3 regions of the Paenibacillus xylanexedens genome follow, and region 1 is predicted to be linked to each of the others. Evidence: riboswitches for the same ligand, from Rfam matches in the RefSeq annotation. Region 1 holds a riboswitch; each other region holds the start of a gene.
The links. A riboswitch is a leader RNA that binds a small molecule or an ion and turns the genes downstream of it on or off. The one in region 1 is predicted to bind thiamine pyrophosphate.
Positions count from the first base shown of each region.

Region 1 (7,810 bases):
CGATGATATTCACTGCACCACTCCCTTTCTGTTCAATCGCTCAGGGCTCAGTGCCTCAATTCCGAGCTCTTCTGAGCTTTTGCCCGCGAGCAATTCAGCGATTAGTCTGCCTGTTATCGCACTGAGCAAAATACCGTTACGGTAATGTCCAAAGGCGGCAAACAGCCCGGGAACACTTTCGCAAGCACCTATATAAGGCAGACCATCCGGAGTTGCCGGCCTTACGCCTGCCCACGCCCGCAAAAATTGTGCCTCTTTCATCCCAGGCACCCAGTGGGTAGCCGCTGTTAATAGCTTCTGAACACCCTGTACAGAAACGTTCAAATCCGTTCTGCCTGGCAGACTGGTTGCCCCGAGCCAAACCTCTCCATTGGCTTTGGGAACAATATAGATATCCTCTGCATACACCGTTCTGTCAGGTCTGTACCCTGCATGTTCATCTGAGAACTGAACGGCGGCTATTTCACCTTTTACCGACCACACAGGCAAGCTCAGATTCACATGTCTCATCAACTCTTCACTCTGTAATCCAGCCGCTATAATGACATGTTTGCATTTCATCTCACCGATCGATGTGGTGATCCCCTGCACGCCGTGTTCGTTTGCTTGCAGACGTATATCCTGTATGTCCTCCATAACCCGTGCTCCCAATGCTTGAGCGGATTCAGCATATGCCTTCGTTAGATGGACTGGAAGAATCTCACTCTCGTAAGGTCTGTAGTAGGCTCCATACGTATCTCTGTTAAGCCATGATGCCTCCTGTTGCACAACGGAACGGTCCCACCACACCTCATCAGCAGACAACGCAGACTTCCGATTGTCCTTATAACTACTTAATTCACTGTATGAACGAAAAGGAGTTAGGAATCCCTGGCGTTGCAGGCCAGTCTCTACCTCACTGAGTGAAGCCATTAGCACCTGTTGCTCAATAAGTAAATGTCTACTCTGCCTAGCGAGCTTAGCCATCAAAGGATGAGCAAAATCCTCACTATCTGCCGCCAGCATTCCAGCCGCCGCGCAAGAAGTGCCTCCTGCAATCGCCGAACGCTCCAGTAACAGCACATCCTGTCCACGGAAAGCAAGCTCATACGCAATGGCACAACCAACAACGCCTCCACCTACAATAATCGTTTCTGCATGAATCTTATCCGGTCTATCAGTAATGATCTTTTTCATCCTCTCATCTCCTTGATTCAGCGACTCAGACTTTCTGTAGCAACGATAGCCTGCCTTAATAATGCAGCCGCCCGATCCGGGGAATCGCTCGCCCATACATTCGAGATCACAGCGACTCCCTGTGCGCCTGCAAAGCGAATAGCGTGAATGTTTCCCGGTTCGATGCCCCCAATCGCCATGACAGGAATGGAGACACCAGAGCACACTTCAGCCAGAGCATATAATCCTCTTGGTTCAAGATCCGGCTTACTGTTGGTTGCGTAGACATGCCCGAAGAATAGGTAATCGGCTCCCCGTTCTTCAGCGATTTTTGCCTCATCGATTGAATGAACAGATACACCCAGACGAAGTCGCTGCACATTGCTTATAACAGCAGGGTTGTAGTTACGTATTGCATCTTGCCCCCAATGTACACCGCCATAGATATCATTCTGTGAAGGTAGCTCTGAACCATTGATAACGATACGACAAGATGGAACGCCAATACCACGCAGACTTTCAGCCCAACCGATCTTGTCTTGCCATGTGAGTTGTTTTTCTCGTATGTGAATATAGTCCACCCATGGCCAAACGTCCTTTGCAGCTTTTACAAAAGATGCTTGATCCCCTGCACCCGTAGATACAACATGCAGTTCAAATGATCCGTGTACATGTTCATGAGAAAATACCGTACTGTTCATCTCCTTCCAGGCGTGAATGCTATGAAAACAAAAAAAGCCACTCCCGTAGGGGAGTGGCTGCGTATTAATTATAGGACCAGATGACTGACTGATACATACAGTTCATTTCGTGCAATAAAGCTATAGACCTTATAGCCATAACCTTATACACGCAACTGCATGTTTCAATTTACTAAGCAAGACGGTTGAATTCTTTCGAATTGCCGTTTGCTCACATCATTCACTGAAACGCGCTCGCCACTTCCCTACGCTGGTATGATCCAGATCAGGTGCAAAGGGTCCGGAATCGCATTCTTCCATCTCAGCCACATCGTGCGGCCCCCCTAGTGTTCATATGAAGTTGTAGCCTATGTTACCATAGAAGGATTTTTTTGTCACCGTTCATTTCTATTAAGCGTTGCTTGAATTGTCTAGTTTTTCTCAGACCATTCTTCAACATTCCATGTTTTGGTAACCCAACCCTCGTAGAAATCAGGTTCATGAGATACCAGCAACACCGTTCCCTTGAATTCTTGCAAGGCACGCTGTAACTCAGCTTTAGCTGTGACATCCAAATGGTTCGTCGGCTCATCGAATAGAATCCAGTTACTTTCACGCATCAAGAGTTTGCATAACCGAACCTTGGCTTGTTCTCCACCACTCAGCATGTTAAGCGGACGGGTAATATGCTCATTTTTCAACCCACAGCGAGCGAGATGACCCCGGACTTCATTTTGGGTCAGATGTGAAAACTCATTCCAGACATCCTCAATCGGCGTGATATTCCCAGCACGAACTTCCTGCTCAAAATAGGCCGTTTCCAGATAATCTCCCAAGAAAGTCTTTCCACTAAGTGGAGATATTTTTCCCAGGATGGTTTTTAACAGCGTCGATTTACCCACACCATTACAACCTACGATGGCAATTTTCTCACCACGTTCAATTGTCATTGTCATTTTGGGCAGCAAAGGATACGTATATCCAATTTCAAAATCAATGCCCTCAAAGACCGTTTTGCTGCTCGCGCGGGCATCCTTGAATTTGAACGTTGGTTTGGCCGCTTCATCTGGACGATCAATACGTTCAATTCTGTCCAGTTGCTTCTCCCGGCTCTTCGCTCGACCAGAAGTTGAAGCACGTGCCTTGTTACGCTGAATGAAATCTTCCTGTTTCTTGATGTACTCTTGCTGTTTCTCGTACGCATCAATATGCTGGGCTTTATTCATATCAGCCATCTCAAGGAACTTGTTATAGTTCGCTGCATATCGCGTTAATTTGGCAAATTCCAAATGATAAATGACATTTACGACTTCATTCATGAATTCCGTGTCATGGGAGATTAAGAGGAACGCGTGCGGGTAGTCCTTCAGGTAACGTGACAACCATTCAATGTGCTCTACATCCAGATAGTTGGTCGGCTCATCCAGCAAAAGAGCTGTAGGTTTCTCGAGCAGAAGCTTGGCAAGAAGCACCTTGGTACGTTGTCCACCACTTAGAGCTGCGACATCCCGATCAAGACCAATTGCGGACAAACCAAGACCATTGGCCATCTCTTCGACTTTTACGTCAATCAGATAAAAATCGCCCTGCTCCAGTTGTTCCTGAATATCGCCCATCTCTTCCAGCAACTGCTCCAGCTTATCTGGATCTGCATCTGCCATCTGGTCCGTAATATTCATCATTTCTTTTTCCAATTCAAGCAACGGAAGGAATGCATCTTTAAGCACGTCACGTATGGTTTTGCCTGGCGTAAGCTTCGTGTGCTGATCCAGATATCCATAACGGACCTTAGGTGTCCATTCCACTTTTCCACTATCTTTAAGCAATTTACCGGTAAGGATGTTCATTAATGTGGATTTACCCACACCATTGGCACCAACAAGTCCTACGCGCTCTCCGGCAAGTAAACGAAACGATACATTCTTAAATAACGTGCGATCTCCAAAATTGTGACTTACGTTCTCTACTGACAATAAACTCATAAGATGAGGTTGCTCCTATCTATTAGACATTACTTTTATTATTGTTCCGAAACCCTATTCTAGCACAGGTCCCGTCTTTTCTGAAAGTAATGTAAACAGTTCAGGAACCTCTTACATGATTTTGTCATACAGGCTACCCTAACGATTAGAGCATTTATATTCGAAATAGCCTTGTGCAGCTGCTTCTCTTGCGTCTGTAAACACCTCTTCAGCACGGTAACCATTACCACATGTGGAGGGATAGTAGTACTTGATACCCGTTAAAGGATCTACCCCACCTACGATGGCCGTTTTCTTCACAAGTCTGCCTCCACCGATCGCATAATTGTTGATCTTTTGGTCACCCACACCTATACCTTGGATAAAGGCCATAATCCCTGTATCGTTAATGGAGTTGTACCAATCTTCCTGCGCAATCAGGGGCATCGTAAACGTATAGGAAATACCGTTCTTTCTGGCAAACTCATTATGGCGGTTAATCACATCAGCCAGATCATCCTGCACAGTAGTCACAATCCGGCTTTGTCTAACTTGCTCAAATACGCTGGTATTCTGAAGTAAAGGAATCTGTGTGCTTGAAGCCAGTTCTTTTTGAAATCCTTCAATCCATTTCCCTGCGTTTGCGTCATAGGCATATACGTAGTCGTCCAGTGTAAAGTTAATACTGTTACCATTAGAATCTGAATATGTATAAGGTTTCTTGGGGCTCCACACTTGCCTGAAAGAATCTTCACGGTTACCTGTCATCTCTGTTTCTGTGGACAACATATAATAGCCATCATAATCCAGAATAACCACGGCAGGAATGTAATTAAACATGTTTCGAATAGCTGCGGGATCATCCTGAATCCCCATATTCAAAGCCATCGTCTGCGTAAATGTCAACAAGGCAAGCTCCTTGTCCGCTCTAACAAACTTGGTTGAATCATAACCTGCTTCATCATTTTGTTTCTCATTCTGATGCATCACTGCACCTGCATCCATGACTGCAGTTTGAAGTGCAGATCTGTATCGTTGGCCAAGATATTGAGCCTCTTCGGCATCTTGGGTATGGAGTGAGATGATCCAGAAGAGCGGGAAGAAGATCATCACGAATACAATGGATAGCTCAGTAATCTTCATTGAGGACCATACCTCCGTATGTTACAAATACTGCTGAAGCCTGAGCCGTACCACTCAACCATTCACGAATGAGCATGGAAGGTGTACGATTGGTATTTTGGAGCGTCACGGTGAAAAAATCCCCTGTTGTCAACGTATATCTTCGGCCAGGATCATCAACCGGTATCACACCTGAGGATGGGAATAATCTTTCGCGAATCTGAGCTGAGTAATATCCATCCTGTACAACCTCGTAAGTCCCGGTAAAACTGTTATTGTCCATCGGGTCTGTATAGTGAGGTACATATTTCTTATGTAAATGTTCCATCGACAACTCATACACATTGCCCGTCTGGGCCAGTTGCTCCTCAAACTCAGCCAACATTCGAGGTGAAATATACCCTTTCGTTCGGACAGCATCAACAAAACGTGTAACATTCTGAACAGCCGTCATACGTGCTATATCATCCTGCCGATCGGCTGTTTCAGCAGCTGGGTACACATAGAGCAGAAGGACTGCGAGCAATACGGCAAGCAGCTTGGATGCGGCATTAATCAATTCACACTGGCCCCCTTCCTAAAAGCAATCTTGAGCAGTTCTCCAGTTTCATTTCGTATAAACTCTGGTCTGTAGGTGGCATCGAGCTGGACAGGAATCGTCGCTGTTTTGCTGACAAGTGGATCGATCACATACGAAGTTCCATCTACCTCCACAGGAATGCCTGTGCCTGTCATCTGTCTCACGGTATGCAACACTTCGGCACCATTATACTGATACGGATTAGTGGTACGCAGTGTTGTTGTCAGCCGACCTTCCATGCCTGCTGTTGTCTGTACTCTGTCGGTCAAGGCCGCTGACAAGATCTTAACATTCTGTTGCCCGTACAGGCAGGCTGTCACAAAAAGGACAACCGCCGTACAAAACAACATGAGATGCTGGGTATTCCGGGACATGTTAAACCAACTCCTGTCAGGATTGCTGGAAGATCAGCCCTCTTACCACGTTGGAACGGTCTTTTACGATAATGGCTTTGAATTTACCACTGGGATTGACATATTGATTGTCTTTTTCACTCATGGTCTGGTTAATAATCCCCACTTTATCGTCAGGAGCAATAACCGAGCCGTAGTCGGCATTATTGAGATCCTGTGAAATGTTCAATTGATTGCCATACCATTGACCCGCTTTATTTTTACCTGTAATAACTTGAATACCGAACTGATCTTTGTCCGCGTATTTACGCAGCGCATTCGTTACCTGTGATCCACTGATGGTTGTTCCGTCATACACCGTAAATGCGGCTTGGGACAACTCGGTTTGGATATCAGCAAAATTGTTCTGGGCCGTCTTGGTTGCCTCCTGAGCCGAAATAAACAACAGAACTACAATTGTGATCAAAGCGATTGTTAAAAATATCCCTGCTGCCACCTTTAAAGCGCTTGATGCATTGTTCATGATAAATCCTCCCAAGTTATAAGTTATTAAACTATTTCAGGCTGTCACACAGATAAATTGTGCTACAGTTTCTGAATTTGCTCATAATAAATGTTCATCTGCAAGAAGCTCATACCAACCAATGGAATGACCAGATACAGAAAGATAAGGGCGTACATAGGTGTAAATCCGATGGTTCTGCCCCATGATGCTTTGACATCAATCATTTTGCTGTACTCCTGCTTGCGTTGTTCAAAATAAAATTCCATCATGCTCTCGAGATCATCGAAGGCTTCACGTATTGAGATTTTGCCAAGGGCAAGCTGTAATTTATCAACCAGTCGCTGGAACTCGGGCAAACCCGCCTCTTCCTTTAATTGTTCAAGTGCAAGCTCTGGTCCATGTTCAAAATGCAACAAACATTTTTGCAGCGGGCGTTTGAAAATGACGGCAAATCGATTAAGCCACTCCAATATCTCCTCGACTGACATCCGGTCCATCTCACGCAGAATGGATATCACTGTCTGGAATTGATAGATTTCATGTCGCATATCCAACCTTCGCATTTTCCGCTGAAATAACATGAGCCATACGGGCATGTAGTACCCAGCTCCACCCATAAGAATGGCTATAATCATTTCCCACCAACGTACATATTGCTTGTTATACACCTCAAGTTTCTGCATAATGCGCGTGATGGTCTCATTCTGGGTATCAAGGTCCATCTGAACGGGAGATAACTGCTGTAATGCGTTGGCGACTTCTTCGTATGTAGCTCCTCGGTTCATTTCTACACTTTTCAGCACGGATTGATCCAACGCTGTTTTTTCCTCAGCTTTCCTGAGATCCGCTTCAGCCATTGCACCAAACATTCGATCATCGCGAATTGGATCATACAAGATGTGGTTACGTTCAACCTGATGCAACAGCAAGATGCAACCCATTGTAAGGACCAAACAACCTGCGAATAACATCACTCGTCGAATGGCAAGCCATTCGTATTTCAACTCCGAGCTGCTCTCCCTCATGAGCCGTATCGTTTGACTGTACTGTGCACTGCCAGGTTTCGCTGCAAACAACATCGCCAATTTCCGTATGAAGGTCTGCCTGTAAAGAAACTGATCCAACCATGAATGCTTATGCCCTGACCGGTAACGGGTCTCATCGTATTGCTGGAGCCTTTGCAGAAGCAAATAGGCAAGGATAATGATGACATAGATCGATATTTTGGTAACAAAACCGATTTTGCTGCGATAAAATTCATCCATCGTTGGGAAACTGACTCTGGCCCAACGTTCGATTGGAGCGGTGAACAATACCGGAGCAAGAGCGATAATATTAAGCCCTTTGAGCAGGTAATCCAATTTATCACGCCGCAAAATCTCCAAATGAATCTCCTGAGTTAGGTTACCAAGTCCTTTGAGATAAATAGAACCTTGTGCCCTGTCCTTATCCCC
Region 1 covers NZ_CP018620.1:4,866,960-4,874,769, forward strand. Annotated here, with positions in the region: gene thiS (sulfur carrier protein ThiS) at 1-13, opposite strand, end outside; gene thiO (glycine oxidase ThiO) at 10-1,176, opposite strand; gene BS614_RS21245 (thiamine phosphate synthase) at 1,194-1,856, opposite strand; TPP riboswitch at 2,082-2,191, opposite strand; gene BS614_RS21250 (ABC-F family ATP-binding cassette domain-containing protein) at 2,267-3,817, opposite strand; gene BS614_RS21255 (hypothetical protein) at 3,956-4,939, opposite strand; gene BS614_RS21260 (hypothetical protein) at 4,926-5,477, opposite strand; gene BS614_RS21265 (hypothetical protein) at 5,474-5,872, opposite strand; gene BS614_RS21270 (hypothetical protein) at 5,889-6,374, opposite strand; gene BS614_RS21275 (hypothetical protein) at 6,437-7,810, opposite strand, start outside.

Region 2 (7,810 bases), 3.5 Mb from region 1:
GGGAGCGGGACGGAATGACGGAACCGGAGTTGGATATCAAAACGAGGATATTGCTTGCAGCCAAGAAGCTTTTTGCACAGCAAGGGTATGACGGGACGAGTGTTCGTCAAATATGTGATGAGGCAGGTGCCAATGTGTCGCTGGTGTCTTATCATTTTGGCGGCAAAGAAAAAGTGTTCGAAGCATTATTTGAGCATTTCTTCCCGGGGCATATGATGAACGCGCTGGCGGAAGAGTCGATGTCCTCGCCTGTGGAAGGTATCCGCCGAATTATTGGTGAAGTTGTGAAGTTCACGATGACGGATCGGGAGATGAGCGATATTGTGCAGCTTGAAATTACACTGCGGACACATCGTACAGCTACCGTATTTCGTTTTCTAGACCCTGTATGGACCCGAGTGAGGGACCTGCTGCAAGAAGGAAAAGACCAGGGATTGTTCCAGGTCGAGTCCGTATCTTATGCAATGCTTCAGGTTATGGGCGTGGCTTTGGCGCACAAAAGGGCCAAGAATTCACGATTTGGCTTTGATTATCAGGATATGAATACAGACGAGCTTGCTGAGCAGACAATTGAGTTCGTACTACGAGGATTGGGAGTGAACCACCATGAATGAAACCATTGAGTTGATGATGAAACACCGCTCTGTACGCAAATTCAAGCCAGACCCGGTAAGTGAAGAGCAGCTTGCAGCCATCGTAGCGGCTGGACAGATGGCTTCCTCTTCAAGTAGTGTGCAAGCATATACCGTAATTGCTGTGACTGACTTAGAGCAAAAAGCCAAGCTGGCTGAATTGGCAGGCAACCAGGCCTATGTCAATGAATGTCCGGTGTTTCTTGTATGGTGTGCTGATCTGTATCGGCTGAGTGATGCTGCGAAACGTCATCTTCCTGAAAAGGAATCGTATGCCGATTCAACCGAGAATTTCATGGTAGCCACGATTGATGCTGCTCTGGCTTCCCAGAACGCCGCTCTTGCAGCGGAGTCACTAGGGTTCGGAATCGTATATATTGGCGGGCTTCGTACCCGGATTGAGGAAGTTGCTGAGCTGTTGGAATTGCCGGAAGGGGTATATCCGGTGTATGGCATGTGTATTGGCGTTGCAGATCAGGAAACGGGAATTCGCCCGCGTCTGCCACTGGATGCAGTCCTGCATCATAATCGTTATAATGCCGAGCAGAGCATCAAAGGTGTTGAGCAGTATGATGAGACAACGACGGCGTACATGAAAGAACGGACTAACGGTGAAAGAACAACTCCATGGTCCGAACTAATGGCGAAGCGCCTGACTGAGCCGACAAGGTTACAGGTGAGACCTTTCCTGGAAGGCAAAGGATTCTTGAAGCGTTAAGTTATATAGTAAATTAGAAGTCAGTCGGAGCGAAACCGACTGACTTCTTTGTGCTTTGTTGTAAAGTGCTGTGTTGGCAGGGCAAGCGAGAGCACTTGCTGTTACCTGATTGTAATCAAGTTAAGCCATAGAAACGCTTTGTGTTCTGATAAAAGAGGCGGGCGGTCCGCTCGGTTCCCATGCCAGTGATTTCACTCCAAGCCTGGATGACCTGTCTGGTCATGGCAGGGTGTGTCATTCGTCCCTGAAATGGTCCTTCGAAGGGCCAAGGTCCGTCGGTCTCGGCCATCACTTGTTCCGATGGATATTGCCGGGCGAGTTCACGAATCTCTTCTTCATACCGAATATCCGGCGTGAAGGAGATGAAATAGCCGTTGTCCGCTATGCGCCTTACGGTTTGGTGAGAACCTTTGAACCAGTGGAAATGGGCGCGTCGGAACTGATTTTGCTCCAGTAGATCACAGACGATATCCGCATCTTCGTATACCGCATGAAGGACAAGTGGTTTGTTGTACTTTTTGGCAAGTTGGATGAAACGTTCAAGCAGTTCAATGTACCCGCTCTGATCGAAGCGCTGCCCTGCCTGCTCCGCTTCCAGACGATTGTAATAGGGGAGCCCGACTTCTCCTATTGCTGTAGCTTGTCCAATATGCTTCTCGATCCATTGGAAGAACAGGTCTAGTTCTGCAACGGACGGCAGTTCCTGTTCCGGATGGAAACCGAAGGCCGGATAGATGTTACGTGGATGTTGTTTTGCAAGCTCCAGATTGACCCGGGCAGAAGCGAGATTCATGGACACAGCAATGACTGCTTCGACCTGCTGAGACGGGAAAGATAACAGCATCTCTCGTTGTTCGTCAGGGGTATACTGATCGAAGTGAATATGAGCATCAATTAATGGTGCAAAAGCTTGAGAATGCACGAGGGAATTCCTCCTTGTGTTCATTTATATTCTAACTATGTTACGCAGAATTTCTTGTGGTGGATCACCCATTAAAGGAAAATAATAACTTAAAAACCCGCGCTATCAAGATAGGCGGGCTTTCTGCTGTTCTTCTCTCATCCACTGTGCAATCTGCCGTTTACGCTCCAGAAAAGCGGATTCCTCCGTAATTTCTTCTCGTCTTGGGCGGTCAAAAGGAACATGTACCTCGTGCAACACCGTTGCAGGTCGGTTGGATAACACATAGACCCGATCTGCAAGTAGCAATGCTTCTTCGATATTGTGGGTGATGAACAGCACCGAGCGGCGGTTCTGTTCCCAGATATCGAGCAGCCAGCGCTGCATGTCGCTACGTGTCAGTGCATCCAGCGCGCTGAAAGGTTCGTCCAGAAGCATGAGTTCCTGCGGACTGAGCAGGGCACGCAGAAATGCAGCACGCTGCTGCATTCCGCCCGACAGCATATGAGGATAGGCCTGCTCGAACCCGGCAAGACCCACGCTGCTTAACCACTTTCGAGCCTCTGCAAGTGCTTCGGCCCGATGTGGAGCGCTTGAAGCTACTTCACCAGCAAGTAGTACATTATCTTCAATGGTACGCCACGGGAAAAGGGCGGGCTGTTGCGGCATATAACTAATCTTGCCACGCTGTCCCGTTACATTCTGACCGTTCATAAGCACTTGGCCTTCCTGTGGCTTCAGCAGACCGCCGATGATATGGAACAGGGTACTTTTGCCACAGCCGGATGGACCAACGATAGCGACAAACTCGCCTTGCTCCACAGTCAGGGATAGGCCGTTCAGAACCGGTAACCTGCTCCGCCGTTCACGGAATGATGCATGAACATCAACGACTTCCAGTGCAGGTGGAACCGGAGCAGGAGTCGTATTGGCAGATCGATCAGGCGTAGCGGAGTTAACCTTTTCACCGTGCGTTGGCTCCATTACACTTGCTCCTCGTCCAGGCTGGACTTGTTCATCCTGTTGCCGATTCATATGGTCATCACTTCCTAATATACAGATTACTTGCTTTATTACCGCTTCTGTGGCCGCCAGCGCACGAGAAGCTTCTCCAGTAGGGCAATGAACAGGAAGAGCAGCAAGCTGAGCGCGACAATAATCATTATCGCCACGAATAGGCGGTCCGTACGATAAGCCGACTTTTGCAGCATCATATAATAACCAATACCCTTGTCTGCACCAATCCATTCGGCGATGATGGCGCCCATCACGCTATAGGTAGCGGCGATTTTGACACCGGAGAACACGGATGGCAGCGCATGGGGAAGCTCCAGCTTCCAGAAGATCTGATGACGTTTCGCACCAGCCATGCGCATATAGTTCATCATCGCTGCATCTGTACGGGTCAATCCGTCCATGGCCGCCACTGCAACGGGGAAGAAACAGACGAGGATGATGGTAATTAGCTTGGGCAACAGCCCGAATCCAAACCAGATTAACAGGAGCGGTGCGAGCGCAATGGTTGGGATATTTTGACTAAGAATAAGTAAAGGATACAGGGCTGACTTGAGAAAAGGGACCAAATGCAGCACCATCGCAATCAGTAATCCAACCGCTGTTCCAGCGGCGAATCCAATCAGCGTTAACTGAATGGTTGCGGAAGCGTGCATACCAAGTCGTTCGGCCTGGGTTGCCGCTTCGCGGGCGATGTCGGATGGTGCAGGCAGCATCCATTTCTCAATATGGAAGAGGGAGACGGCTCCCTGCCATATCGCTATAAAGAGAATAACCGCCACAATGGGCGGCCATACACTTTTGAAATAGGCAGGCATTAGCGATACTTCTCCGTCAGGGTATCCATGCTGAAGCCAGTAGGGCTATGGGCGATTTTGATCTGGGAGATGATGCTTGGGCTGCCAGCCTCCACAAGTACCTCGTGCATTTTACGTACAACTTCCAGCAGTTCCTCCAGTTCCCCCTCCATTGTGGTGTCGAGCGCGTTCACCTGATATTTCAGGCCGGATTGCTGAATAACTTCAATGGCGCGATCTACATAAGGATAAGAGTTCTCGCCATTTGGCGTTTTCGGAATAACCTGAATGCTAAGTAGTGTGCTTGCCATGAGAGATCACGGCTCCTTTCGTGATAAATTACATGAATTGAACCAGGTTTACACTTATCACTCCGATTGCAGTACCCTCTTCCGATCACTGTTATCCCCGGATTTCTTTAATGAGTTCTAATGGAGGAAATCCGGGGATAGCATATGCTTCCGAAGGAGCTTTCTTTCAGAAAGCTTTTAGGTGAGCGCTTCGCTTCTTCAGATGGGTTCTGCACTCTTCGTTCTTGTGTAAAAAAGTTAAACTTAAGCAATTTTTATTGGGGTAAAAACTCGTTTGTATATGCTTTGCTCACATCGATCTGTTCATCCAGCAGTTTTTTGCTAAACATCCAGTCGGTATAGTTCTGCCACACTTCCTGTTTTTGCTCACCCCAGCGCGGGGCGTCATCTGTGTACTTTGGACTAAGCCATTTCTGGCTTGCCAGTACGAGGTCTTTATCCAGATCCGGTACGGCCTTAATCAGAATGTTCGCTGCGTCTTCGGGATGATCAATCGCATATTGATACCCTTCTGAAGTGGCCTTCAGGAATGCTTTCACCAACTCAGGGTCGTTTTGGATCGTCTGCTCGTTTGTTACGAGGACAGGCGTGTAGTAATCCAATGCATCTGAATAATCCTTCACATATAACATGTCGATTGGTTCCCCGCGCAGTTCGGCTTCAATACCTGTCCAGGCGTAGAAAATCCACGCGAAATCAATGTCCCGTTTCACTGCGGTGAAAAAGTCAGCGTCACCCATGTTAATGTTTTTCACTTTGGATACATCTGCTCCGTCGCCTTCCATAATGGATTGCATCACGGCTTCTTCGACTGGGGAACCCCAACCGCCATAGGTTTTACCTTCAAAATCTTTCGGTGACTTGATATTCCGATCCGCCGGAGCAGCGAACCCGGAGGTATTATGCTGAATAACTGCTGCGATGGAGACCAATGGAACACCCTGTGTGCGGGCTTGAGTTACACTCTCCTGATAACTTACGCCAAAAGGCACTTCATTCGAGGCAACCATTGTATCTGCGCCACCGGCACCTGGTTGTACAATCTCCACGTTCAAGCCTTCGGCCTTATAAAAACCTTGATCTACAGCTGTATACAGGCCTGTATGATTCGTATTCGGTGTCCAGTCGAGCACCACTTTAATATCTTTCAGGGCGGCAGTGTCACCTTCGTTGCTGCTTTCCGTATTTGTGTTGCCGTTCTGCCCAGCTGGGGCAGCTTCTTTGCCACCACATGCGGCTACAGTCACCATAAGCACGCATAAGAGCAACAATCCCATCGTTTTACGCCATTTCATCTGTGGTTCTCTCCTTCGGTATGTCCGGCCGATTGGCACGGGGTACTCCTTGGCTTCATATCCAATCATCTTGCATAAATCGACAGATTTATACCAGTTGAGATCCGGATGACGTTATTTTTGAGCGTAAGTAAACGTCCATCGATGTCATTCAAGGAAGCCAGACCGCGTTTAGCGGCAGTTTTTCTTGCAATATCAGAAAGGTGATGCTTCCAAACTTATACTTTCTGATAGTAACAAAAAAAGCGCCCCGTAATCCGGGACGCGTGCAGGCGTTAGAGAGGTGGCGTTCAGCCATAGGGCTGTGCCATTTCGATATACTCCGATTCCTACGCTGGCATGATCCAGATCAGGTCTAAGGGTTAGTATCTTGGTGGGATACACTCTCAGCCGGCCAATTCCGACTCCCCTGGGAAACTATGAAGTTACGGGCATTACTAGGTGTAATTATAGGCCAGCCGGTGGAACGTGTCCAGTCAGGAACTGGATAGGGACATGTATGAACTTATCAAACAGGCCATTATACATATGTATAACAGCCTGTTTAGATGTGTTATTTTCAATAATTATCGTGGCGAATCATATAAGGAAATCTGGCTGAGTGCAAAAGCATCGGATTTGGGGTCATAACCTACCTGTCTCTGAGTGGTTTCCAGATTTAATCGTTTAAACCGATTATTCGAGATCCCATGCAGTATGGTGAAGGGTTCCAGATCTGTAGTTGTAATTGCTTTGAACATCAAATCACACAAGTCAGACGGACTAATATACGCGCTCATATCCCTTGCCTCCAGAACTGGTCCGTCCGGTTGAAAATCATCATATGCACCTATACGTATCGCAACACTTTGTAAACCTTCGGTATACGCAAAATAGGAAGCGAGCGATTCTCCAAAACATTTGCTAACCCCGTACAAATTCCGTGGGCGTGTCGGCATGTCCGGATAGACCTGAGCATCAATGGGATACCCCTCGATCGTCTGTGCACTGCTTGCCAGAATGACTCTTCGTACACCTTGGTCCTTGGCTGCACGGAATACATTAAATGTACCTTTGATATTGATGTCCAACAACGATTCATAAAATCCGGCATTCGGTGAAGGATCTCCCGCCAGATGTACAACCACATCCATGCCTTCGCAAGCATGCTGACAGGCTTCAGGATCTGTCACATCCAGTGTCATGATCTCATGGCCGGTCCCTTGATACGTATGCAGTCTGTCGATATTTAAATCCGTTAGTCGCAGGTGAAATGTCTCTGACAAGTGTTGGGACAAGTCACGTCCAATTTTTCCGGCTGCGCCGGTAATTAAAATGTTCATAAAATCAGCTCCATTTCTTAGCGCTGGAAGAACTCAATCCATTCCTTTTCAGGTCCATAGATGAAGAAATAACGGTAATCGTTAGGCAGTGTGATGATCTCTCCATCGATAAATTCGGCTTCGGTGGCTTGGATGCGTTTGTACTCAGAATCAAGATCATCCACGTGGATGGCAAAATGGTGCACGGTTCCTTCGGAAGGCAGCTTGTCGCTGTACCCTTGAATTAACTCAATCTCAGTCTCGTTACTTCCATTGAAGCCAAGAAAGGCGAGCTGAATGACGCCGTTAGTATGGGTTACCCGGTCTTTCAATTCAAGACCAACAATCTCCGTATAGAAACGGAGTGTGGTCTCCAGATCACGCACGGCAATACCGATATGGTCAATGCGTTTTTGAAAACTCACAATCAAAAACCTCCTTATATAGTGAAATTTTCTACCATTTTAAGGGATATCATAGGGCTATACCACGGGGTTGTCAAATATAGTTTTAAATTGGAAAAATCACAATTGTTCACAGAATGTTCACTTATGTGGAGGGTTTCCTCATCTCTATAATTACGAAGGTAAACAGAGAGGATGAGAGAATTGCCAACCAGCAAGAAGGAACAAATTATTTTCGGATTAATGATGTGTATAGGAATGGTCTTGGTCATGATGTTCTTCAATCTATGGCACAGTGGGTTACTCGGCAAGATGTCCCCGCTTGAGATACTGCTTCAATTCATACTATGTTTTGTCATCGCGTTTCTGGTGGAGTCTTTCATTGTTGGCCCTGTGGCGAGAAAGATTGCATTCTCCTTGCCCTTTGACAAGTCCAA
Region 2 covers NZ_CP018620.1:1,277,307-1,285,116, forward strand. Annotated here, with positions in the region: gene BS614_RS05805 (TetR family transcriptional regulator) at 15-614, shown strand; gene nfsA (oxygen-insensitive NADPH nitroreductase) at 607-1,350, shown strand; gene BS614_RS05815 (TatD family hydrolase) at 1,466-2,296, opposite strand; gene BS614_RS05820 (ABC transporter ATP-binding protein) at 2,378-3,286, opposite strand; gene BS614_RS05825 (ABC transporter permease) at 3,325-4,083, opposite strand; gene BS614_RS05830 (thiamine-binding protein) at 4,083-4,373, opposite strand; gene BS614_RS05835 (ABC transporter substrate-binding protein) at 4,628-5,668, opposite strand; TPP riboswitch at 5,977-6,089, opposite strand; gene BS614_RS05840 (NAD-dependent epimerase/dehydratase family protein) at 6,235-6,990, opposite strand; gene BS614_RS05845 (VOC family protein) at 7,008-7,394, opposite strand; gene BS614_RS05850 (DUF2798 domain-containing protein) at 7,569-7,810, shown strand, end outside.
Region 2: linked by a shared signal. The riboswitch ahead of BS614_RS05835 (ABC transporter substrate-binding protein) and the one ahead of BS614_RS21245 (thiamine phosphate synthase) in region 1 are both predicted to bind thiamine pyrophosphate.

Region 3 (7,810 bases), 410 kb from region 1:
TTGCCCAAAATTGGACGCTCCTCCAGGGTGACCCCTGATACCGGCGTATCAATCGCCAGATTCACGATGTCGGATGCAGAACCACCTTGAAATCCGCCAAATCCGCCAAAGGCCATGTTGTAGTCCCAAGGCAACATACTAATCTGTCCATCGTTCTCATACAAATAATAGTTATGTCCCATTCCGGACGTGTAGCTATCCATATTGACAACCACCGTGTGGGCTGCAAAATACCTCAGAACTTCGTCCACATCCACATATTTCTCCAGTTCGGTACCTGTGCTCAAGTTTTTGAGCGATTCAATGACACGCTGATGATCTTCCTCTGTTGTTTTGGTCTCAGCATTGTCGAAGATCGCGGAGTAACTGGATGATTCATCATCCGTGTACACCAATGAAACACCATTCCCGCTTCCGTCCATACCACCCGGACCACGGTTCCCCTTCATACCTGCTTCCGGTAGTGTATTCGCACCATCTTCCCCTGTCCCGCTGTTCATATCCGGCGGACTTGCACCATCCGGTGGCGCCATACCTTCATTAGGAGGCTGCATATCTCCATATCCTTGTGCAAAAGGATTGCCTTCTGGCCCTCCCATACCTCCTGGCCCCATGTTGTCATCATTGTTCGGCTTGTAAAGTTCACCCACGTCATTCTTGGCTCGAGCGAGATATCCACTGTCAATGTCCTCAACAGCCAGGTACAAGCCCCAAGTCTCTCCATTTACACTAATATCGGAGAATGCGAATAAAGGTGCATCTACGCCGATATAACTCATAATGTCATAACTCAAATATTCCTTCATATAGCTATTGTCGCTAATCATGTTGTTCACAACGAGCTTGTCCAATCCCATCCACGTTTGATCCTTGACGTATTCATCAAACTTGATTTTGAAACTATATCGATCCGTTGTATCATCGCCAGCGACCTGCCGCAGGCTGGAGTTACCCTTTGGACGAATCCCGACGTTTTCAATCGTCGTTCCGTTAATTGTAATATTAGCTGAGATGTACTGTTCCTCTGTTGCAGTGTCCAGCATTTTTTTCCATGCTTCTTCATCCACATCAATTGAAATGGACATAACCTCAGTCTTGTTGATTTGATCGGCATATCCTACTGTCTGCGCAGTATTCTCCGTTTTACTCTGATTATCCGTAGTCGTTTGTTCCTTTTCAGTCGAATTGCTTTCCGACTCCCCATTCCCTTCATTAGTCGAGCTGCATGCCGTCAGCATCGCAGTACATAGCACCGCTACACCGATAAATTTAGGCCATTTGTATATACTCATTGCCATCACCTCATTATTATTATTGTTGTTGTATCTTTTCGCATGTAATTATCATAAATTGCAATTCTTAAATGAATCTGAATGAGACACAAAAATAACAAACGAAAAGCTCGGATTACTCCCATCAAGCATTCTGCCTATAGAAGCGATAGATATGCCGGCAATAAAAATAAACATGGCAGGCTGTTTTGCACAACGGATATAGAAAAAGAGAGCAACATCCTGTTTATGGACGCTACTCTCTAATTGGATTAACTACCAGTGAACTTAAGGCTCCAGCCTCCATGACATCTCCCAAAAATCAAGCTCAAAGCGGCTGCACATCACGAAAATATCTTCCATCCGTTGGTATGTTTCCTCGCTACAGCCTTCTAATAGCTTATCCGTTAACGTCACAAGGGATTGATTGCTGCTGTTGTATTCAGAGGAAGCATATCCTGTGATCCACTCTCCATAAAAGGGATGCTCAGCTGCACCCGGCTTTTGAGCAAGGACTTGACCGATCTCCGCATAGCTCCATGAGCAGGCCAGAATGGATACAAGTACTTCTGCTATGCCACCCGCATGGGAAACAGAGAGCATATAATTAGTATAGGCTGCATTTTTCAGTGCAGGTTTTACCTAAAAAACATGATCCTCTGTTATTCCTAATCGCTCCATATAAGAACGATGAATTTTCATTTCACCATTCAGGATGTTATCTACGTTTTTACTAAAAAACTGCATCAATTTGGGGTCGTGCGACTTGACGATACCTAGTGCAAATACGCGGGCATAATCGAACAGGTAAAAGTAGTCTTGCAGCAAATAATAACGAAATTGTTCGACCGGTAAGGAACCATCTCCGATTCCTTTAACAAAGGGATGCTCGAGACATTCCTTCCACACGGGCTGCGCTGCCTGATATAATCTCTCTGAAATAGTCAACATGTGTTCCTCCAGTTCATCAATGTACGTATTTAAAAACAAAAAAACGAAACATCCATAGGATGTTTCGCAGACAAATACACAAAAACAAGGGGGTTCGCATAAGCTACCCAAGTGCAGTGTTTCATCGTTGCATCCCTACGTTGGCATGATCCAAATCAGGTAAGGTCGGTTTAACACCCTCTCAGCCGGTTAAGGCTCCCTCGCAAACGGTTGTATGTAGTTGATTACTTTCTTATCCGCATAAAGAAAAAATAACATCTATTTAGTATATCAAGGGCTGTTAAATATAGTCAAGGCAGATTGTATCGCCCTCATCAGCTTGAGTGATGTATGTAAACGACAAAAAACCATCACAACAATGGTTGAGTTTTAGCCACTGTTATGATGGTTTCTATTCTTACAATTACTGCCGATGGTTTACTGCCCGAGTTTGTTCTTTCCGACAAAAGTGAGTATTCCGTACTGGGAAGTGTTTCTCCAGCTTTCATTGGTCGCATCATTCCACTTGGCTACGCTCTGCTTACCTCCGCCCTGGTTGTCGTTAATTTGAAGCTCGAAACCGAGAACATTTCCAGCCTTTGGCGTCAGTGAATTCAACTGGATTCTGGCTTCTACGAGGTATCCTTTATTCGTTTTCTTCACAGCACTTACAAGGCGTCCGGGTGAGGCTCCCCCTGCAAAGGTTCCCACATTGTCTGCACTGATTCTGAACTGGGCATCATCATATTGAAAATATGGTGTGCGCTGGTGATTCTCGTCCAGGAAAATCTCAACCGAATCCTGATCCCATGGGTTGATGCTGTCTGTAATGATGTTTGGATCAGTGACGTCGATCAGCAGGTATAGATACTCACCTGACCACATTGCGCGAGCCACTGCCTCTGCACCTTCGGTCTCATTCAACCGTTTTACTTCAAATGGTACAGCCTTATTCCATAGGGCGTCTTTCTTCCCATCAATCTGAACAATCCCTTGCACAGCTTGTGCATATTTGGGCATAGGGGCGAGTTGAATTACGCCGTATTTGCTTGTATCTTGCTCCTGAGATTGTGTTCGATCATTCCAGTACAGTGGATTATAAGGTTGTGTCCCACTTGAACCGCCATCAGTCACACGGATGTCCAAGCCAACTTCATATTCTGAATCGGCTTGGATACCACCCCATGGAATGGACAATTCAACCTGATATCCGGCTTTTGTCTCGCGTACACGATATGAACGTCGCTCCGCACCCTCAGCTTTGCCCGACCGCTTAATGATAATGTATCGGTCATCTGCTTCATATGAGGTGGTCTTGCCATTATTGAGATCAACAAAGAGTTCTACTCCGTCATTCACATCTGCCTTCGCATCCTGAACATCCACAAGGATATACAGGTTACTATAATCCCATAAGGTGCGGAAATTGGCTGATCCCGAAGAGTCACCCTTCAGTGGAGTAGACACCGCTTTGTTCCAGAGAGGATCTTGTGACTGTTTTTTGATATCCGGTTTACCCGAAAGTGAGACGGCTCTCTGTGTCAACACAGGCAAGCTGGATTCATCCACGAGTCCCCAGTATGCTTTTTTGGCCTTCAGGGCTGAATCAAACAGCATGGCCTGGTTGTTGTAAGACTTCTCATCTTGGAGTCCCCATAAGGTAACTGAAGAAATGTGATCTTTGTGTTTTTTGTACAAATCCAACAGTTCCTTATATCGATACGCCTGCTTTACCGCAACTTCATCGGACATCTCTTCACCAAATGGAATTCCGCTATCCACATCCAGTTCCGTGATCTGAATATCCAATCCAAGTTCGGCGAACATGTTGATCGTTTTTTCAATTTCCTTGATGGGCGGGGATTCGAGGTTATAGTGGGATTGCAAACCCACACCATCGATGAGCCCCTTCTCTTTCAGTCGTTTGACCAACTGATACATATGCTCTCTTTTCTCAGGGATTTCCGTGAAGTATTCGTTGTAATATAATTTGGCATTCGGATCGGCTGCACGAGCGAATTCATAGGTTTTCTCAATGTAATCCGGACCGATTAGTTCATAAAAGGGACTTTTACGTAAACCGTTGGCATCACCATTGCTATCCGCAATCGCCTCGTTTACCACATCCCAGGCATAGATCTTACCTTTGTATCGGGTCATGACGGTTTCAACGTAATCCTGAATCCGGGCAAGCAGTAATTCTCGACTCGCAGGGTTACCCTGAGGATCCTTGAACATCCACTCTGCTGCATCAATATGCCACAACAAGGCATGTGCGCGTACGCCCATACCATGTTCCTCGGCGAACTGAACATATTGATCGGCTGCCTCGAACTCATAAACACCTTCGGAAGGAGACATGTACTTCGGTTTCATCTCATAGGTTGCGGTCAAGCTGTTAAAGTGCTTTGTGAGCAGTTGTCCATATGCGCCTTCCAACTGCCAGCGATACACCGCTGCACCAATGGGGAAATCATCTTGATACAGGTCCTCCAGAGACCGAATACCTTCTTCAATCTCCAGTTGCTCGGCCAGAGTAAATGATACATCATCCACATAGAACGATAACGTATCCACGCTATCTTCAGAGATGTAGGGTGTTTCGATGAACAGATTCAATTCCGTAGGATTATCGCTATATTGAAATTTTCCGGTGATCTTGTGCCATGTATTCCATTCTGCTTTGGAAATCTTCACGCTACCGATCGGGTTCCAGCTTTCGGCAGTTGTTTTTTTATATGTGGTGAGCTGTAGTGTTTGATCCGTGGTGGGCTCCTGGGTAAGTCTTACATATGCTGTAATTTCATACTCTTGGTTACGCTCAAGCAGATCCTTCATGGATAACATCGGTCCATGATAGGAACGCTCACGGTTGGCAACCAGCATGCTGGACTGACTTTCGTTTGCTTCCTGCTGTGTCACTGTCAGCCTTTCGCTACCGACACGTGGAGTCCATCCCTGAAGTGTACCGTCTTCAAAGTTTGTGCTCAAATGACCTCCCTCCACTTCCGTAACTGCCTTGGCTGCATGTGAGACATTCGAAAATGGAAGCATGGCGAGTACCAGCACAAGAACCAAGGCTGTTATATTCCATTGACCTAACCGTCTCATACAATTCCTCCTCTTGATTTGGTCTAAGTATTTCTGAACGGATTAACATCCAGATAAATAGATTATAGCTCTTTGGATAGCGCTTACATATAACAAATTTCCAATAATTATAATAAAAAGTTATCATTTGGTAATCTCATGTGAGTTTAGGAAGCTGGAGTTCGTTCGCATGAAATATCAAAAAGCCGCTACATATTTGCAAAAATAAAAGACCGTTTCCCGATAAAATACGAGAAAACGGTCATCGTTAGAAAGTATCTTTTTTCCTGTCTGCTAACAGGCATATAAACTTTTTTTTATAATCGTCCCTCGTGACCCTGTTCCTCCTGCACAATTCGAGCAATGTGAATCATCAAATATAATAATTCCTCGTTCGATATGGAGATATCCAGCATATTTTGTACGTAGGTTTTGATCATCTCCGCACACTTATATTCAAGCGGGTGCTCCTTCACCATGTGTTGAAATATAAAATCTTTCGCCGAATTGCCCAGACGCCCTTCTTGTAAACGCTGGATGAAGAATTGCAGATGTGTGACAAGTCTCACATAATGGATAGAATTTTTGTTCAATTGCATATCAAAGGTGTATTGAATCAGGTTAAAAATATCCTTTAACATCTTAACGGATTGCATCGTGCGCTCCATATTCTGTTCATGCGTTTGGGCATTCACAAAATGAAAAGCGATATTCCCTGCTTCTTCTTCCGGCAGTTCAATACCCAATTCTAGATTCAGCATCTGAACAGCTTCAACCCCCAGTTCGAACTCGACAGGATGAAACCTCTGGATCTCCCATAACATGCGATTCTGTAATGCTACACCTTTTTTCCATCGTTCAATGGCAAATGACAAGTGATCCATAAGCGTGAAGAAGATTTGATCGTCAAGAGACAGCTTTTCTTTTGCATTGTTAATCAGTTTGTTTATGACATTCACATGTTTTTCTGGCATGTTTTCGATGGTTCGTACGTAAGCCTGGGCAGACGGATTATTTTGCAGAATGAATCGTTTCTGGATGTGCTCCTCATCGAGTCGCTCGCCGACTTTGCCTTTGAATGCCAATCCTTTTCCCATGACAATCATCTCTTGCCCCTGTTCATCTTTGATCAGAAGCAAGCTGTTATTTAATATTTTGATTACTCTCATGCATTCATCACGATCCTTTATTCTTTCGTGACCGCCTGATCCGAATTTCCGATACATCTGCCATTCTGTTTAATGACCTCTTGATACCACGAGAAGCTTTTCTTCTTCAAACGCTTCAAGTCTTTCAAATCCTGTTCACCGCGGTTTACATAGATCATTCCATAACGTTTCCCATACCCCTGATGTGTGCTTACCACGTCAATAACGGACCAAGGGCAATAACCAATCACATCCACTCCATCCGTTAGAGCCAGTCTGATCTGTTCCAGATGTTTCTCGATAAAATCAATCCGGTACGTATCGTTAATGGTGTTATCTGCCTCAAGTACATCCGGGGCTCCAATGCCATTTTCCGTAATTAGAATAGGGAGACCATATCGTTCACATACCTTACGCAATGTTAGCCTTAGGCCAACCGGGTCAATGACCCAGCCATATTTCGTTTTTTCCGTATAAGGATTCTCCGCCGCCCGGTATACTCCCTGCTCGCCAAGCATAATTTGCTGATCACCCGCACGAGCTGTAACATCGGACGCATCGCCCATACTGGCGGCAATGGTTGCCGTCGAGTAGTAGTTGATTGCTACCAGATCGGGGCGGCCAGACTGGATATCTTCCATGTCACCCTGCTCAATAATCGGCTCGATGCCGCGTTCCTGTAAATAACTCCAGAATAATGGATTATACCGTCCCCACACCGATAAGTCGAGAAAACCCCATCCACGAATCGTCTCCCAGTTATGTGCAGCGACTGCATCGGCTGGTCTGGAGGTTGCCTGGTACATGGAAGTCATGTTTAAAGCAGGACCGATCTTACCTTGCGGGAGCATATCATGAAATAGTCGCATCGTTCTGCCTTGAGCTACAAACATGTGATGATTTTGCTGATACAGTTCCTTACTGGAAGGCAGGCGTCCGCCTTTTGGTGTACCAATAGCACCTGGATGGAGAATCATCGTATTTTGCTCATTAATGGTCAACCAATATTTCACTTTATGCCCGTAATGCTCAAACAAGATACGCCCATACTCGACGAAGGCATCGATCGTCCCCCGGTTGTTCCATCCTCCGGTTTTCTCAAGCTCGTAGGGTAAGTCGAAATGGTACATGGTCACAATGGGCTTAATACCATGGAGCAGCAATTCGTCAATTAATTGGTGATAAAAATCGAGTCCCTTCTCATTAACAGCCCCTGTGCCTGAAGGCAAGATTCGAGTCCATGCAATTGAAAAACGATATGCTTTGAGGCCCAGCTCTGCAAAAAGCTTCACATCTTCTCTGAATCGGTGATAGTGATCGCTAGCAACTGTGAAATCGGCAGTTCCAGCCGGATGATCACACATATCGATG
Region 3 covers NZ_CP018620.1:4,458,286-4,466,095, reverse strand. Annotated here, with positions in the region: gene BS614_RS19725 (CotH kinase family protein) at 1-1,292, opposite strand, end outside; partial or broken gene tenA (thiaminase II) at 1,560-2,222, opposite strand; TPP riboswitch at 2,337-2,434, opposite strand; gene BS614_RS19715 (endo-1,4-beta-xylanase) at 2,640-5,312, opposite strand; gene BS614_RS19710 (PRD domain-containing protein) at 5,609-6,460, opposite strand; gene BS614_RS19705 (glycoside hydrolase family 1 protein) at 6,478-7,810, opposite strand, start outside.
Region 3: linked by a shared signal. The riboswitch ahead of tenA (thiaminase II) and the one ahead of BS614_RS21245 (thiamine phosphate synthase) in region 1 are both predicted to bind thiamine pyrophosphate.